Regions from separate parts of the Paenibacillus pabuli genome, predicted to be linked through region 1. Evidence: riboswitches for the same ligand, from Rfam matches in the RefSeq annotation. Region 1 holds a riboswitch; the other holds the start of a gene.
The links. Region 1 has a riboswitch for thiamine pyrophosphate ahead of ABGV42_RS02860 (thiamine phosphate synthase). Riboswitches for the same ligand answer to the same signal wherever they lie in the genome.
Positions count from the first base shown of each region.

Region 2: it holds a riboswitch for thiamine pyrophosphate, as region 1 does, so the genes downstream of both, ABGV42_RS17085 (ABC transporter ATP-binding protein) here and ABGV42_RS02860 (thiamine phosphate synthase) in region 1, are expected to answer to the same signal.

Region 1 covers NZ_JBDOIO010000003.1:108,841-116,802, forward strand. Annotated here, with positions in the region: gene ABGV42_RS02830 (hypothetical protein) at 1-508, shown strand, start outside; gene ABGV42_RS02835 (ABC transporter permease) at 574-1,059, shown strand; gene ABGV42_RS02840 (hypothetical protein) at 1,076-1,474, shown strand; gene ABGV42_RS02845 (hypothetical protein) at 1,471-2,022, shown strand; gene ABGV42_RS02850 (hypothetical protein) at 2,009-3,004, shown strand; gene ABGV42_RS02855 (ABC-F family ATP-binding cassette domain-containing protein) at 3,142-4,692, shown strand; TPP riboswitch at 4,803-4,912, shown strand; gene ABGV42_RS02860 (thiamine phosphate synthase) at 5,221-5,784, shown strand; gene thiO (glycine oxidase ThiO) at 5,813-7,042, shown strand; gene thiS (sulfur carrier protein ThiS) at 7,039-7,242, shown strand; gene ABGV42_RS02875 (thiazole synthase) at 7,246-7,962, shown strand, end outside.
Region 2 covers NZ_JBDOIO010000003.1:3,349,744-3,357,705, forward strand. Annotated here, with positions in the region: gene ABGV42_RS17065 (ECF transporter S component) at 1-51, opposite strand, end outside; gene ABGV42_RS17070 (pectate lyase) at 507-1,175, opposite strand; gene ABGV42_RS17075 (S-layer homology domain-containing protein) at 1,510-4,335, opposite strand; gene ABGV42_RS17080 (radical SAM/SPASM domain-containing protein) at 4,604-5,479, opposite strand; TPP riboswitch at 5,682-5,784, shown strand; gene ABGV42_RS17085 (ABC transporter ATP-binding protein) at 5,950-6,711, shown strand; gene ABGV42_RS17090 (ABC transporter permease) at 6,698-7,510, shown strand; gene ABGV42_RS17095 (ABC transporter substrate-binding protein) at 7,603-7,962, shown strand, end outside.

The sequences.
Region 1 (7,962 bases):
TTGGCTCATGATGTTTCAGCGTAAAATGCGCAGCATGGACATGAGGCATGAAATTTACCAGTATCAGACGGTAATCTCCATTTTGCGTGAGATGGATCGGATGTCCGTTGAAGAGATTTTGGAATGGCTTAATCGATTCGCTGTCATTTTTAAACGTCCATTGCAAAAATGTCTATTGCACTTTGAGCACGGGCCCGAAAATGCGCTTGAGCAACTGAAAGAGGATGCGGGCTTGCCTGAGTTTCAGCGTTTGGTGGACAAACTGCAGCTTGCACTCGGTAAAATATCAATTCGTGAAGCATTTGATGATCTGGACAGTATGATGGCATTTTATTTTGATCAGCGGAAGCAGGAGTATACCCGAATGATTGATGTAAAAGCCTCATGGGGCAGAATGATTGGTTTCACCCCGATGTATGCCCTCATTTTTCTCTACCTGGTGATCCCGCTTGTCGGTATGAGCTTCTTGCAAATGAACATTTATTACGAACAAATTCAGAAACTGTAGTGTTTCAGGTTGAACCTGTTCAGTCTGATATACAATTTTTTATCAAAATATAGGAGGTTTTTAATATGAACAATGCTTCAAGTGCTTTAAAGGTAGCAGCAGGGATCTTTTTGACGATTGCCCTTATTACAATTGTGGTGCTGTTGTTTATTTCTGCTCAGGAGGCGACCAAAACGGCGCAAAACAACTTTGCGGACATTCAGACAGAATTGTCGCAGGCAGCTTTTACGGTGTATGACGGGACAACGATCAGTGGGTCTCAAGTTACTAACGCGCTGCGTAAATATGCGGACAAAGATCAATTTGGTATCCAGGTCATTACAGGAAAAAACAAGGGTGGTCAGTGGTATGGCAATGAATTAAACATTTCCCAGGACATTAACAATGCGGATTACGGTTCGGTCATCGCTCCAGATAGCAAAGTGGGCAGTATTAACCAGACCATGAGCGAGAAGGACAATCAGTACGTTAACCCAAGTGGAAAGTTCAAGGCAGTTATCGTTAAGGACAAGTCAAATGTGGTCAGAGGACTAATCTTCCAGCAATCCTGACAGGAGTTGGTTTCCATTGTCAAAAAATACACAGCAACTCATGTTGTTTTGTACCGCCATTGTCCTGTTTGTAACAGCCTGTCTGTATGGACAACAAAGCGTTAGCGTATTGGCCAGTGCTTTGAGTTCCAGCATGCACACGAATGAAGACATGGAAGGAAGAATCAATACGACATTAAGTATAAGCAAACCACTCCGTTACAGCGGAGCTGAAGTGTTACATACGGTAAGACAAATGACTGGTACAGCGGTCGAACTGCAGGTAGACGGGAAGACATATACGATAGACCCGCTTATCAACAGAAGTGCGACCATACCTGTTCCTGTATCCGCGTCCTATAGGCCGGAGTTTATAAGGAATGATAGCGGAGAATTGCTTATGATTGCGTTTTGGAAGGAGGCCAGTATCAATTGATAAATGCTGTATCCAAGCTGCTAGCAGTTATGCTGGCAGTACTTCTGCTATATGTATATCCGACGGCGGAAATTGCAGATCGACAAGACGATATAGCGCGAATGACCACATATCAGACGGTTACCCGTTTTGTGGATTCGGTCAGAACGAAAGGTTACATTTCTCCTGGAATGTATGCCGAATTTGAAGAGCAGCTGGCACGAACAGGCAATGTTTATGAGATTACGATTGAACACCTGCACAAAAAATATGTCCCTCACTACACGGATCCTGTGGATCAAAGTACATTTACAGGAACGTACGAGACGGTACAGGATGCATACTACTCAGCTCAAATCCTAGAAAAAATGTTCCCTGTCTCGGGAACGTACGCAGCCGATGATCCACGCCGCAGATATACACTGACCATAGGTGACTTTTTCACGATTACACTTAAAAATACCAATCGCACACCGGCCATGCTGATTCGCGAGTGGCTGAATGGTACAGCCCCTGCAGCAGCAGTGTTTACCAGTTATGGAGGCATGGTTCTTAATGAAGATTACTGATTTGTCCATTGTGTTTGTTCTAATATTTTTGCCTTTCTTTTGGATCGTTTCTCGTCATACTCAAGATGCGGAAGACGCCCAGGTTCTAAGTCAAAGGTATAGATCGGCCCTCCAAACAGCGGTATTGGATGCTGGAACCGTCATGCACCAGAATGAGAAGCAAAACAGTGAAGCGGGTTATGATTCCACCAAATTCGTAAAGGCAGATAAAGAACTGGCACTGCAGACATTCACTCAGACGATAGCCTTAAATATGGGCATATATGATGATCCTCATGCGATACAAGCACTGTTCGATTATATACCCGCCATAGTTGTACTTGATTACGATGGGTATTATATCTTGGCTAAAGAAGCAGAGATGACTGGTGAGACTGATGATTCGTACCACCAGGTATGGAGTCCTAAAATGCCCTATACATATTCAGATGCAGACGGGAGCAGCATTAATTTTACACTCGACGGTTACGTGTATGCATATGATGCCATTCAGGGTAAATGGATGGAAGGTTTTCAAAGCGAACTTGCTTCGACTACTGGGATACCATTGCTGCAAGATTCAGATTCGTTTGAGCAGGTCAGACAAACTTGTATCGTCATGAGCGTACAGGAGAAGCTCGCCGAAGTCATTAATCGGCATAATGAGTTTGCAAGAAGAAATGGGATATCCTATACGTTTACCCTGCCTCTTATTTCACAGGAAGATTGGTACAATACGATTACGGATACGGGTATCATGGCCTTTATTCAGGGTTTGCCTGTAGGGAACCAGAAGGTGAATACATATGCCATTGGTGGCGGCCGGTTGGTTAAAAAAACAGCAGTGATCGGAGGTGTAGACCCTTCTACCGGCATTAAGTATTATTATCCAGCAACCTGTCAGACCAACTTTCGGGCCGAAGAAGTCTTTACTGATACGAAGCAGGCCGCGGCGGCTGGGTATTTTGAATATAATTGTTACATTAACGAAGTCGTTCACTGAGAAGGGCAGCTGCGCTATTACATTACTTTCAGAAAAGGCGGGTCCTGTGCTAAAATAGGGGTTCAGTTCAGAACTTGACCGGTATCAACAATACCGAATAAAAAGTAATGTTAAATAGATAGGAGCAACCTCATCTTATGAGTCTATTGTCAGTAGAGAACGTCAGTCACAATTTTGGAGACCGTACGTTATTTAAAAATGTATCTTTTCGTTTACTTGCGGGAGAGCGGGTAGGCCTGGTCGGGGCAAACGGTGTAGGAAAGTCCACTTTAATGAATATTTTGACTGGAAAATTGCTGAAAGACAGCGGGAAAGTGGAGTGGACACCAAAAGTTCGTTACGGATATTTGGATCAGCATACCAAGCTGACTCCTGGTAAAACCATCCGTGACGTATTAAAAGATGCCTTCCTGCCACTACTCGAGCTGGAAAAAGAAATGATGACCATTACAGACCAGATGGCTGATGCGGACCCCGATCAGCTGGAAAAACTGCTGGAAGAAATGGGTGAAATCCAGGAACAACTGGAGCAGGGTGATTTTTATCTGATCGATGTAAAAGTGGAAGAAATGGCGAACGGCCTCGGCTTGTCCGCGATTGGGCTTGATCGTGACGTTGCTTCACTAAGTGGAGGACAACGGACCAAAGTACTGCTCGCCAAGTTGTTGCTGGAGAAACCGACGGCCCTTTTACTGGACGAACCAACGAACTACCTGGACGTGGAGCACATTGAATGGCTGACACGTTATTTGAAAGATTACCCTTATGCATTTATCCTGATTTCACATGATACGGAATTTATGAATGAAGTCGTTAATGTTATTTATCATCTGGAATTTGCTAAATTGACGCGTTATGCCGCCAACTATAACAAGTTTCTCGAAATGGCTGATATGCAGAAAGCACAACATATCGATGCTTATGAGAAACAGCAGGAATATATCAAGAAACAGGAAGATTTCATTCAGCGTAATAAGGCCAGAGCCTCCACTTCCGGGCGTGCCAAAAGCCGTGAGAAGCAACTGGGCAAGATTGAACGAATCGATCGCCCGGATGAAGCAGCAAAACCGACATTTAAATTCAAAGATGCCCGTGCCAGCAGCAAAACTGTGTTTGAGGGAATTGATTTTGAGATTGGTTACTCCTACCCTTTGCTGCCTAAAATGACAATGACAATCGAACGTGGTGAGAAAATAGCCATTGTTGGATGTAACGGTGTTGGTAAGTCGACACTTCTTAAGACCATATTAGGCAAGATACCGCCGATTAGTGGTAAAACGTTCCTGGGAGATTATCTGGAGACGGCTTATTTTGAACAGGAAGTCCGGGCTGGGAATATTACGCCTATTGAAGATGTATGGAACGAATTCTCCCACCTGACGCAGAACGAAGTACGAGGGCATTTGGCCCGGTGTGGTTTGAAAAACGAGCATATTACCCGTCCGCTGAGTGCACTTAGCGGGGGAGAACAAGCGAAAGTCCGCTTGTGCAAGCTTCTGATGCGTGAAAGCAACTGGATCCTGTTTGATGAACCGACGAACCATCTGGATGTAACAGCAAAAGCGGAGCTAAAACGAGCTTTGCAAGAGTTTAAAGGTACAGTTTTGCTCGTTTCCCATGAACCTGAATTCTATCAGGATTGGGTCACCAAGACATGGGACGTTGAAGCCTGGTCTGAGAAAAACTAGGTGTTACGAAGTGCGGTAAGTGCTTTTTATTCAAAACATCATTAACATTGGTTTTAAAAAATCGACGGTGACAAAAAAAGGTGTCTATGGTAACATAGGCTACAACTTCATACGATCACTAGGGGGGCCGCTCGTTGCGGCTGAGATGGAATAATGCGATTCCGGACCCTTTGCACCTGATCTGGATTATACCAGCGTAGGGAAGTGGCGCGTTTTAGTTAATGACATGGGCCAATTGATATTCGATTTTGTAGCGAATGTGAATGCTCACTAGTGGAACTTGCAGGTATCTCGTATATGTGACGGCTATAATCTAATAGCTTGTATACCTGACAACTGGCATGTAAAGCTCATTTAACTAACAGGACATATTATCGCGGCCACTCCCCTAAGGGAGTGGCTTTTTTGTAGTTACATATTGTGACGGTAAGGAGGGGAATTCAAACGGATACCTCTAATGCACGTGGGAATTCATTTTCATTTGAACTGCATGCTGTTTCGCCAGGGTTAGGGGATGAACAACGTTTCGTGAAGACTGCACAAGCTGTATGGCCTTGGTTTGACTATATCCACATTCGGGAGAAACATCTAACGACTGAGCAGAAAATTCAATGGGCCTACAGTTTGCTAAACGCAGGAATTCCAGCTGACAGGATCGTGATCAATGGTCTTAGTGAGCTGAACAAGTTGGATACACATCTATTCATTCAAAGGATTCATTGGGGGCAGTACAACGTGGCAGCTACTCAAGGTAGCAGCCTGAACAATAACGATCGATTTCGTCTCGGTGTTTCGGTTCATTCTCTTAACGAAGCAAGAGAGGCTGAAGAACGGGGAGCGGATTACCTCTTTTATGGTCATGTATTTTCTTCCGCCAGCAAACCTGGAATCAAGCCGAGAGGACTATCTGCACTTACAGAGGTATGTTTAGCAGTTTCCATTCCCGTCATCGCTATTGGCGGCATTGAACCGGCAAACATAGCTGCTGTACGTGCAGCCGGAGCCAAGGGAGCTGCGGTTATCTCATCCGTATGGGCTAGTGATAATCCGGAATCCGCAGGAACTGCCTTAAGGCAGGCTATTGGTCGCTAGAATATGAATGAACCGAGGAGGTGAATGAATGAGCGAAGAAGTAAGAGGCCGAAGAAGAAGTGGTAGCCTTTACCGAAATGGAGCAGCTTTTGCAAGCCAAATACGCGGAGAAATCCGGGGTAAACTTCATGCGGAAACCATTGTAGTGGGGGGCGGTATTATTGGTTGTGCCATAGCGTATGAGTTAGCTTCACGAGGTGAAGAAGTGATCTTGATTGAGCGTTCCCGTATTGCAAGTGAGACGTCTAGTGCGGCGGCGGGCATGTTAGCTGCAGACAGCGAGGCATTCCATACTACTGTGATGTCGAAGCTTGCACGTGAAAGCAGAACATTACTGCATCAACAAAAAGAACAGCTTCATCTGCTTAGCGGTATTGAAATGGGTCTCCAGCAGCATGGATTTGTTACACCATTTCGTAACGAAGACGAGATGAACAAGTATCAAGATACAAGGTGTGCTGATTCGCTGACAGAGCAAATCTGGTGGGATCATTCCATTCTTCATCGTGAAGCCCCATGGATAAGCGGAAAGACTTACGGAGCTCTGTATAGAGCTTCAGAAAGTGAGCTTCTTCCTGTCAACCTGGCACGTGCCTATGCCGGGGCTGCTCAAACCCTGGGAGCCAAAGTAATAGAAGGTGTACAGGATGTAAGTCTAACTGCGGACGCGAATGGAATCCAGGGTGTGGAGACATCCATTGGAAGAATGACGTGTAAACATGTTGTTGTCGCAGTAGGCTTACAGGGTGGAGAAATGTTGAAACAGGTAGGTCTTCAAATGCCGATTATTCCGGTGAAAGGTGAAATCGCAGCAATTCAATATGCAGAACATGATGCAGATTACAGACCTGACAAGACGGTCTATGCAGATAATGTATACATTGTTCCCAAAGCAAATGGAGAAGTCTGGATTGGAGCTACCAGTTTACCGGGTCGTTCGGACCGGGTCGTTACTGTGGAAGGAATACAAGAACTGCTCGCTTCCGCAGCAAGCTGGGTCCCTGGAATTCAGCAAGCCCAGTTCCTACGCGCGTGGGCAGGGGTCCGACCTGCAACCCCTGACGGTTTGCCTTATCTAGGAGCTTGTAACAGCATTCCAGGGTTGTATACTGCGTTTGGACATTATAGAAACGGTATCTTACTGAGCGCAATAACCGGCAGCCTGATGGCTGATTTGATTGCTGGCCATTCTTCCGAAGAACTCGGCATAGATGAATTGTGTCCGGAGCGTTTAAGCAGAAAGGAGATCATACATTGAACATCATCGTAAACGGGCAGAGCATGAAGGTTGATGACGAACTGAATCATGTGGATCAGTTGCTGCAATCCTTTAATTTGCAGGTGAAAACCGTGGTGGTTGAGTTAAACCGTCAAATTTTGATGAGGGAGCACCACGCCTCGACCGTATTAAGAGACGGAGACCGAATCGAGATCGTACATTTTGTGGGAGGCGGTTAAAACATGCTGAAAATAGGACATCATTCATTTCATTCTAGATTGTTATTGGGTACCGGCAAATTTGAAGATTTGGACGTACAGAGTCAAGCGGTAGAAGCATCAGGAACCGAAGTGTTGACTTTTGCCGTACGACGTCTGAACTTGGAAGAGCGGGGTAAACGCCACTTCCTCGATACACTTGATTTGAAGCGATACACATTACTTCCGAATACCGCGGGTGCTTCCAATGCAGAAGAGGCGGTCCGAACTGCTGAACTTGCCCGGGCCTCAGGACTTTGTGATATGATAAAAGTAGAAGTGATCGGAGATGGAATCACACTGCTACCAGATCCGATCGAAACGTACAAGGCTTGCGAGATCCTGCTGGAAAAAGGATTTATCGTATTGCCTTATATTTCGGATGATGTGATTTTAGCCAAACGGCTGCAACTGCTTGGGGTTCATGCTGTCATGCCAGGTGCTTCACCGATTGGAGCAGGAAGAGGTATTATCAACCCGTACAACCTGGAAATTATAATAGAGCAAGCGGTTGTTCCTGTAATTGTGGATGCAGGATTACGTTCCCCCAAAGATGCAGCTTATGCCATGGAGCTGGGGGCAGATGGTGTGCTGCTGAACACGGCCGTGTCCGGCTCGGGGAACCCTGTTACAATGGCAAAAGCGATGCGGATGGGTGTTGAGGCGGGCAGACTGGCTTATGAAGCAGGTATGATACCCGTT
Region 2 (7,962 bases), 3.2 Mb from region 1:
CACCAAAATATCGGTTAACTTCAATTTGTTGCTGCGCACTGTTGTTAACATGTTCTCTACTTCCTTTCTCTGTTCCCCTTGAGGTTATGGAATGAAAATAAAAAAAGCCTCCCCGGTTCCGGGAAAGCTTCACGCACAGTGTCAAATATCATGATATGAAGTAGCACAGAATAAAATGGACTCCGGTTCAATTCACGAGGCAAGCCTGCTTCCACTCGCATTCCGAGATCAACCGTTCCAGTTTTCATCCACCTAGTTACTTATCATGAATTCATGTTCTCTACGCTGGCATTACCCAGATCAGATATACGGTCAGCGGCATAAGGCCCCAATCTCAGCCCAACTTCATTGAGCTCCCGGTTCACTTTATTTCATTGCTACTAATGTACACCACTTGGGTATTTGTGGCAATCCCTGGCAAGCAGTCACTTTTATCATCAAAAACAACAGATGAACATTCAAATGGAAAAAAAGGCATCCTCGTGGATGCCTTTATTTCATGGTTTTTAATATTGCGTATTCCCCGATTGACTTGTTTTACCTGACGCGAATCCTTTGAACAATGTAGGCACTTTGGAATAGCGGGTATTCGTTATTTTGCCCACCGTAGAGCTGCTGTCTGTGCGCAGAATGGAATCCTTCACATTGGAAATGTTGGAGCTGTCCACGTTCATGGTGACCGCGTAAGAAGTCCCCCCATTTTGGCGTACCAGCTTGCCGATATCATCGGCTCTGAAGTTTTTAATGTTGATCGTCCCCGATGCATTCATCTGGAACACCTTGTCGTAGGCTTTGTATGCTGCACCGCCAGTAATGTTAACCGTACCCGCGGATTTAAGCGTAAGCGCATCTTCTCCGACATCATTCCAGGTGACATTCTGAATATTGCAGTTGCCATAACAATGTACGCCATCGGCTGCCGGTGCCTCGATCACTACATTTTTCAAGGTAGCTCCTGCCTCGAGACGAAAAATAGGCTTTTGATTCTCGGCCTGACTGCCATCACCCAATGTGTTGGGATCTGCGGCTACACTCTTTCCTTTGCCGTCATAAGTCTCACCTTTTTTGACAATAATCGTCGTCTTCACAATTTCGGGAGCAGCAGACACGGGTAATGCACCAAAAACGGAAGCGACCAGACCTGCGGAGAGCAGCAACGATAACATTTTTTTCATGCGTAAATCCTCCCTTGTTCTGATGAATTAGTGTTTAAGCCAGCTTGTCTTCCCGGATCCTGGAGAGGTGCACCTCTGTCCTGGAACCTACCCTGATCCTACCAAATCAGGAGTGTAATGATAATAATCATTAGATTAGGTATACAAATGTCGGCATGATATCTGCGTTCCCAGCATTGTTTGTCGATCCATTCCGCATGGAATGTGCTGATCTCAACTTCCGGTATGCTTCATTTACAGCCTGTAAAGATACAAAAAAAGAAACCCTTGGTCTATGAAAGACAGGGTTTCTAAAGGTACTATGATGACGTTAACCTCTAAGTATCAGTTATTTCTACAACTCTTCTTCGTTATCTTCAATAGTTGATTGAAGGGAATTGAGAGGGTTGATATCCGTAAATGTATTCACAGATTCAAATGTTACTGAACCGTTATCCGATACAATCATTTTGAAAACGACCCAGTATCTCTCGTTGCCGCTTCCTTCCTCTACCGTAAACGAGGCACTTGGTGCAGCTACAGCTCCGTGGAACACTTCAATTTTGGCTCCGGAACTCTTGATAGTACTCGCTCCTGAAAAATGATGCACATAAAACGTATATGTTCCAGGAAGCAGGTGACGTATTGTAGTCGTTTCAGGTCCATAGGACGTGACATCATCCAAGTCCAGATCTACCATAAGTTCGTCATTATTATAGTATTGCTTATCCGCGAAGAACGTATGGAACACGCCGTTGTCACCTGCAGGACCTACAAGGTGTGAGTCCAAATCAGCTGGGTCTTTTCCCCATGTCAGAACTATGCGTGTTTCATCTTGCGAAGGTATTTCAATAGCTGTTTGATTTTCATTTCTATTTTCCACATTTACTGCAGAGACACCGATGAGATACGTTCTAATATATTTCGTATCTCCTCCTCCGAGTTCACCTGTATAGATGCCTGGTGGAAGATAAATTTGATAGTTGCCATACGTATCCGTTGTTACCGTTCCAACAACGTCCCCGGTTTTGTTGTCCAGTCCTTTTCTGAAGGAAATCAGTAGATCGGCTACCGGCTTTCCAGCAACATCCTTGATATGACCACCGAACCCTGTCAGCTTGATCGCACCACTTTGGCTTCCTGCAAAATGTGTTTTATCCACATCAGACTCTACAGTGATGTATAATGTGGACCCGTAACTGTTAACAGCGTCAAAAGTAAACTCGCCATTATCGTACTGCAGATTGTTCAATTGCCGCTCTGCCCCATTCAAATAGGCATGAACTACAAAATCATCTGCTGTTAGTTCAGAGATATCAAACCCTTCAGTAAACACCAATTTTGCACTTCCATTGGTAACTTGGATCCCTGTGAGGGTTGGATAGGCTGTTCCTTCGTTATACACTGCAACGGTTACTGGAACATTGATCTCAAAATTTCCATATTTGGCTTGTACAACTGTTGTACCGTTACCTTTGGCCTGAATCTTGCCTGAGTTAACGACGGCGATGGAGCTATCTTCGACATCCCATGTTGCAAACGAAGTAAGATCCTTAGACGACGCTGATCCAGTAACCCCCGTTAATACGATCTGACGGGTTGAATCAATTGCTGAAAACTCCGCTGCTTCCGGTGAATAAACGACACTCGTCACCGTAGGATCTGCTTCAATGGTTGGGGACTGATTCAGTTGACTGAAATCAATGCCTTCTACATTAACCAGAGCCGAAGTTAATGCTCCCCCACCAGAAAATTGTACAACTGCATTCAATATCGCCCGATTCACTACAGCACCATGGTTAATTTTAAACACAGTGTTCAATGCTTGTTCGAATACTTCGAGATTGCCAATGGTGGAGTCATCTCCAAATTCCACTGAAACTTGCTCCGCATGAACCATTACGGAGTCGAAACTTCCGCTTAGAGCTACCGAAGCATTATGCGGAACGGACTCTGCAATATCGATTGGTCCGACCTGACCCGTGGAAACATTCTGTACGATCGCACCAGATCTAATTTCAATCTGCTGAACATCACTTCCACCTTCAAGGACCAGACGGATACTGCCATCTCCTTTGTCAACGATCACTGTTGCTAGAACGGAGTTCACCGCATGAATACTGTTAGGTCCTCCGCCATAAATCTCAGTGGTTCCCGTAACATTAACATTATCAAGAGTCACGTCACCGTTTTCTACGGACTCAAGTATTTTCAAATCACCATTTATTTTAGTGTTTTTTAGAGTGACACCTTGAGAACTAATAGTTACATTTCCAGTTACATCCCCAAGCGTATATTCACCTGGAGCGGTAAGATTTTTACTAGGAGCTTGTTCCCCGCCTCCATTATTTCCACCATTGTTACTACCGTTCCCTTTATCTCCGGAACTGCTACCACTGCTTCCTTTACTACTACCTTCAGAAGGTTTTGTCGTTTCCGGTTTTGCTTCGTTAGATTCTTCAGTTCCGTCCTCTGTCTTGGCCGGAGTCATGTAACTATCATATGTAGACTTATTCATTACAAATTCATAGGCAAGTCTCGCTAACGCTTGGCGATCTGCTATTCCTGAAGGATTAAATTTTACTGTTCCATCTTTTTGAACTAATCCTTTGATGAAGCCCGATTGGTAGGCCAATGCTACAGAATCTTTTGCCCAGTTCGATACTTGATCCAAATCAAAAAGTTGAGGTTTGGATGTTTGGCTCGTTACGTCTTGTTGGTTCCAACCAAAAGCTCTAACGAAAAATACAGCTAATTCTTCTCTTGTCACGTTCTTATTAGGTGAAAAGCTATCTTTGGAAGTGCCTTGAGCAATCCCGGATTTGACCAGTGCACCTACATAGCCGGCATACCATTGATCTTCCTTTACATCCTTGAATTGGCTTGCTTCAGATGTATCAGGCTGTAACTTAAGTGCACCGACCATAATTTTTGCCAATTGAGCTCGTGTTACGGAATCAGAAGGCTTAAATGTCCCATCCGAAAAACCTGTCAGAATTCCTTGTTCCACTAGTTTGGTTATTTCCGTTTTGGCATACGAATGATCAATATCAGTAAAAGAAGTTTTAGATGTAGCCACTTCTGCCGATACAGATAAATTAAGAGCTAACATGGAGACAACAAGCGACGTAGAAAGCATCAACGATAGTTTGCGATTAAACTTTTTCCATTTTGAATTCAAAACTAAAACACACTCCTCAATAGGCTTCTAGTAGGTAAAAACAATATTATATGAATCTATGGAACTATATCACCTCCTGATCAATAGGATAATAATACCATGTAAAATCATAAAAACAAGATCATTAAACTATGATTTTACAAAAAAGTTGTTATCCTGAATTGATTTCAATTTTTATTATCAAAACTATTCTGCAATAAAAAAAGCAAAAAGCGTGCCATATCGAAATAAAATTCGAAGGGCACGCTTTTAAATATATCTTATTTGACTAAGCTCCGAACCGCTGACGATATCCGCACTTCCGGCATAGTTCCTCCACAGCTTCCCGCTTGGAAAAACCATAAACCAGATTGTTCGCCCGCTCGCCTTCGATAATCTCCGAGAATGACTTCTCATGGACGTTACCAAGATTAATGACACCTTCGCCATCAAGGCAGCACGGAACAACCGTGCCATCCACCAGGACCGCCGCCTGATTGCGCAGCGCATGGCAGAAGCCTTTGCCATCATCCTCCGGTGCATCCAGACTTGGCCACTGGAACTCGTGGTCCTGATTGAGATAGACATTCGGCGCAATTTTGACGCCGCTGCCTGGAACCACCTTTTCCTCAATGCGGAAATCCAGGTTGAACTCGCGCTCCAGTACCTCCAGCGTCTCCCGGTTGCGATTCATCTGGGCATTCGTGAAGTTGTCCTGCGTCAGGTTCCAGAGTCGGAACGAGATGATCACATTATGTTTCACCGCTTCTCTGGCAAAAGACAAAATGTTGCTGAGGTATCCTTCACGGTCTGTCGATCCCTCATGCCCGTCGAAGCTGTGAAGGGAGAAATTCATTTGCCGCAAGGCCGGTTTGCCAAGCAGCTTATGCTGGGTCTTGGGCAGCAGCGTTCCGTTCGTTGTAATGTTAACCTTGAATCCCTTCTCATGCGCGGAATCCAGTAACAGATCAATTTTGGGATGAAGCAACGGCTCCCCTTTGACATGCAAATAAATATGTTTGGTATGTGGTTTAATTTGATCCAATATATTGTTGAAGACTTCAGGGTCAATGAATCCTTTGGCACGCTTGGTTTGTGGACAGAAGCTGCATGCCAGGTTACATATGCTTGTAATTTCAATATATACTTTCTTGAACGTTTTCAACTCGGGGTCCCCATTCTGCTTAGGAGGGAGAACAGTCCCACCCTCATTTTTAATCCGGCCCATATGCGCCATCACCATTATATCGGGTTAGGAAGCCAAGGTAAATCCGCGAATGCGTTTAACGTTTAACTTTTGCCTCTAAGCCCTCTTTACATCTCGCGGGCACGTGATATATGCTGTGTACACAACTGCATATCTTGAACGATTGCACTAGGGGAGCCTTGCGGCTGAGACGAATGAATGTATTCGGACCCTTTGAACCTGATCTGGATCATACCAGCGGAGGGAAGTGGAGCGGACTTTCAGTTAACTGATTTTTTACATATTCATATGAACATGAATGTCGGTTGAACTTAACAGGCCCACTCATTTCTCCGGAAATGGGTGGGTCTTTTCGCGTTTACATACAGATCGCAAACCAGGTGCATTTTCGTTCAGGCAGTTTTCATACCAAGGGGGCACGGAACACGATGAGCAACGATGTACGGATTCACAACATGACTTTCACTTTCCCGGATCAGAGGGATTCCCCCGTCCTCTCCAATGTGTCGATGTGTGTAAAAAAAGGAGAATTCGTCTCGCTGATCGGCTCCAGCGGGTCGGGCAAGAGCACACTCTTCAAGCTGCTGGCGGGCTTGCTTGAACCGACGGACGGCATGATCGAAATTGCGGGAGTGCCTTCCGGACAGCGACTTGGGCAGGTTGCCTACATGCCGCAGAAGGATCTGCTGTTATCCTGGCGGACCGTTATGGAGAACTGCCTGCTTCCCTCGGAGCTTGCCCCGAGGAAGCAGGACAAGGTTAAGCTGCGAGCTGACATTATGGCCGGACTCGACAGATTCGGCTTATCCGGCTATGAGCATGCCTACCCGGACGAACTGTCCGGCGGCATGAAGCAGCGGGTCGCCCTGCTGCGCACCTTGCTGACGGGAGGACAGCTGATGCTGCTGGACGAGCCCTTCGGCGCGCTCGATGCCATGACCAAGCGGGAGATGCACCGCTGGCTGCTTGAATTGTGGGAAAGCCTCGGCAAAACGGTGCTGTTCATCACGCATGATATTGAAGAAGCCCTGTTATTAAGTGACCGGATCATCCTTCTAACTCCTGGTGGTCGGCAGCTGCTGGACATGACGGTGCCTCTGCCCCGTCCGAGGCATTCGGACATGGTCTATGATCCGAATCTTATTCAGATGCGACAACGGTTGGAGGAACAATTACATGCGAAGCTTTAGCGTCACCAGATGGTTTGCCCGCTATGGCCTGTTCGCATCGCTTCTCCTCATGATGCTGGCCGGCTGGGAATGTATCGTGCGATTGGGCTGGGTCCCTTCCTTCATTATTCCTGCACCTACATCGATAGCGAGTTCTCTAGTTGAGCATCGGCATCTGCTTCTGGCCACCCATCTGCCTACCACATTGATAGAGGTTGCAGTTGGCTTCGGCTTGTCCATCGTCGCCGGAAGCGCTCTTGCAGCGGGCATGCACCTAAGCCGCGCAATTGAAAAGGCGCTGTACCCCTTCATCGTGATCAGTCAGACGATTCCACTCATCGCCCTGTCCCCCGTATTCATTCTCTGGTTTGGCTATACTCTCTGGAGCAAAGTCGCCGTGGTGTTTCTGATCGCGTTCTTCCCGATTGTGGTCAGCACCTACGATGGTCTCCGTCAAGGTGACCCGGAGCAGCGTGAACTGCTGATGACCATGGGGGCGAGCAAGTGGGATCTGTTCCGTAAACTCCAGGTGCCTCTTGCACTTCCCTCTTTCTTTTCGGGGTTGAAGATGTCGGTGGTGTACTGCGTGGTTGGTGCAACCATTGGCGAATGGCTCGGAGGCAGCAAAGGTCTTGGCTATTTCAGCCGCAGAATGTCAAGCAACATGAATACCGATGCCATGTTTGCCTCCATCCTGCTGTTATCCTTGCTGGGCATCGGTCTGTTTGTGCTTATTGCCTGGCTGGAGCGATCTCTTGGATTGAAGCGGAATGCAGACCATGAACGCAGAGGAAAGTCGATTAAAAGGCAATCGCAATGAGATAACAAGTGCTGCTCCTTCCTGTCGATCTTTTTGAAACATATCATCGATTGGAACCAAACAAAAATGAACGAAACGAGGTCCATTTATCCATGAAAAAAAAGAAAATCATTCACATCCTGCTTCCTGTCCTCATCTGTTTATTTTTGATCGTCAGCGGTTGTGGCAATAAAGGCGCGAACCCGTCATCGTCCGATTCCGATCCCCAGGTACAGGGCACAGATTCAACAACAACCGGAACGTCGTCTGGTGACCATGATTCATTGTCCATCATGCTCGACTGGTATCCGAACGCAGTCCATTCCTTTATATACGCAGCACAGGAAAAGGGATATTTCGCAGACCAAGGTCTCGATGTGGACATTCAGATGCCTGCCGATACGAATGATGCGCTCAAACTTGTAGCCGCCGGCAAAGTGGATCTGGCGCTGAGTTATCAGCCGCAAATTTTG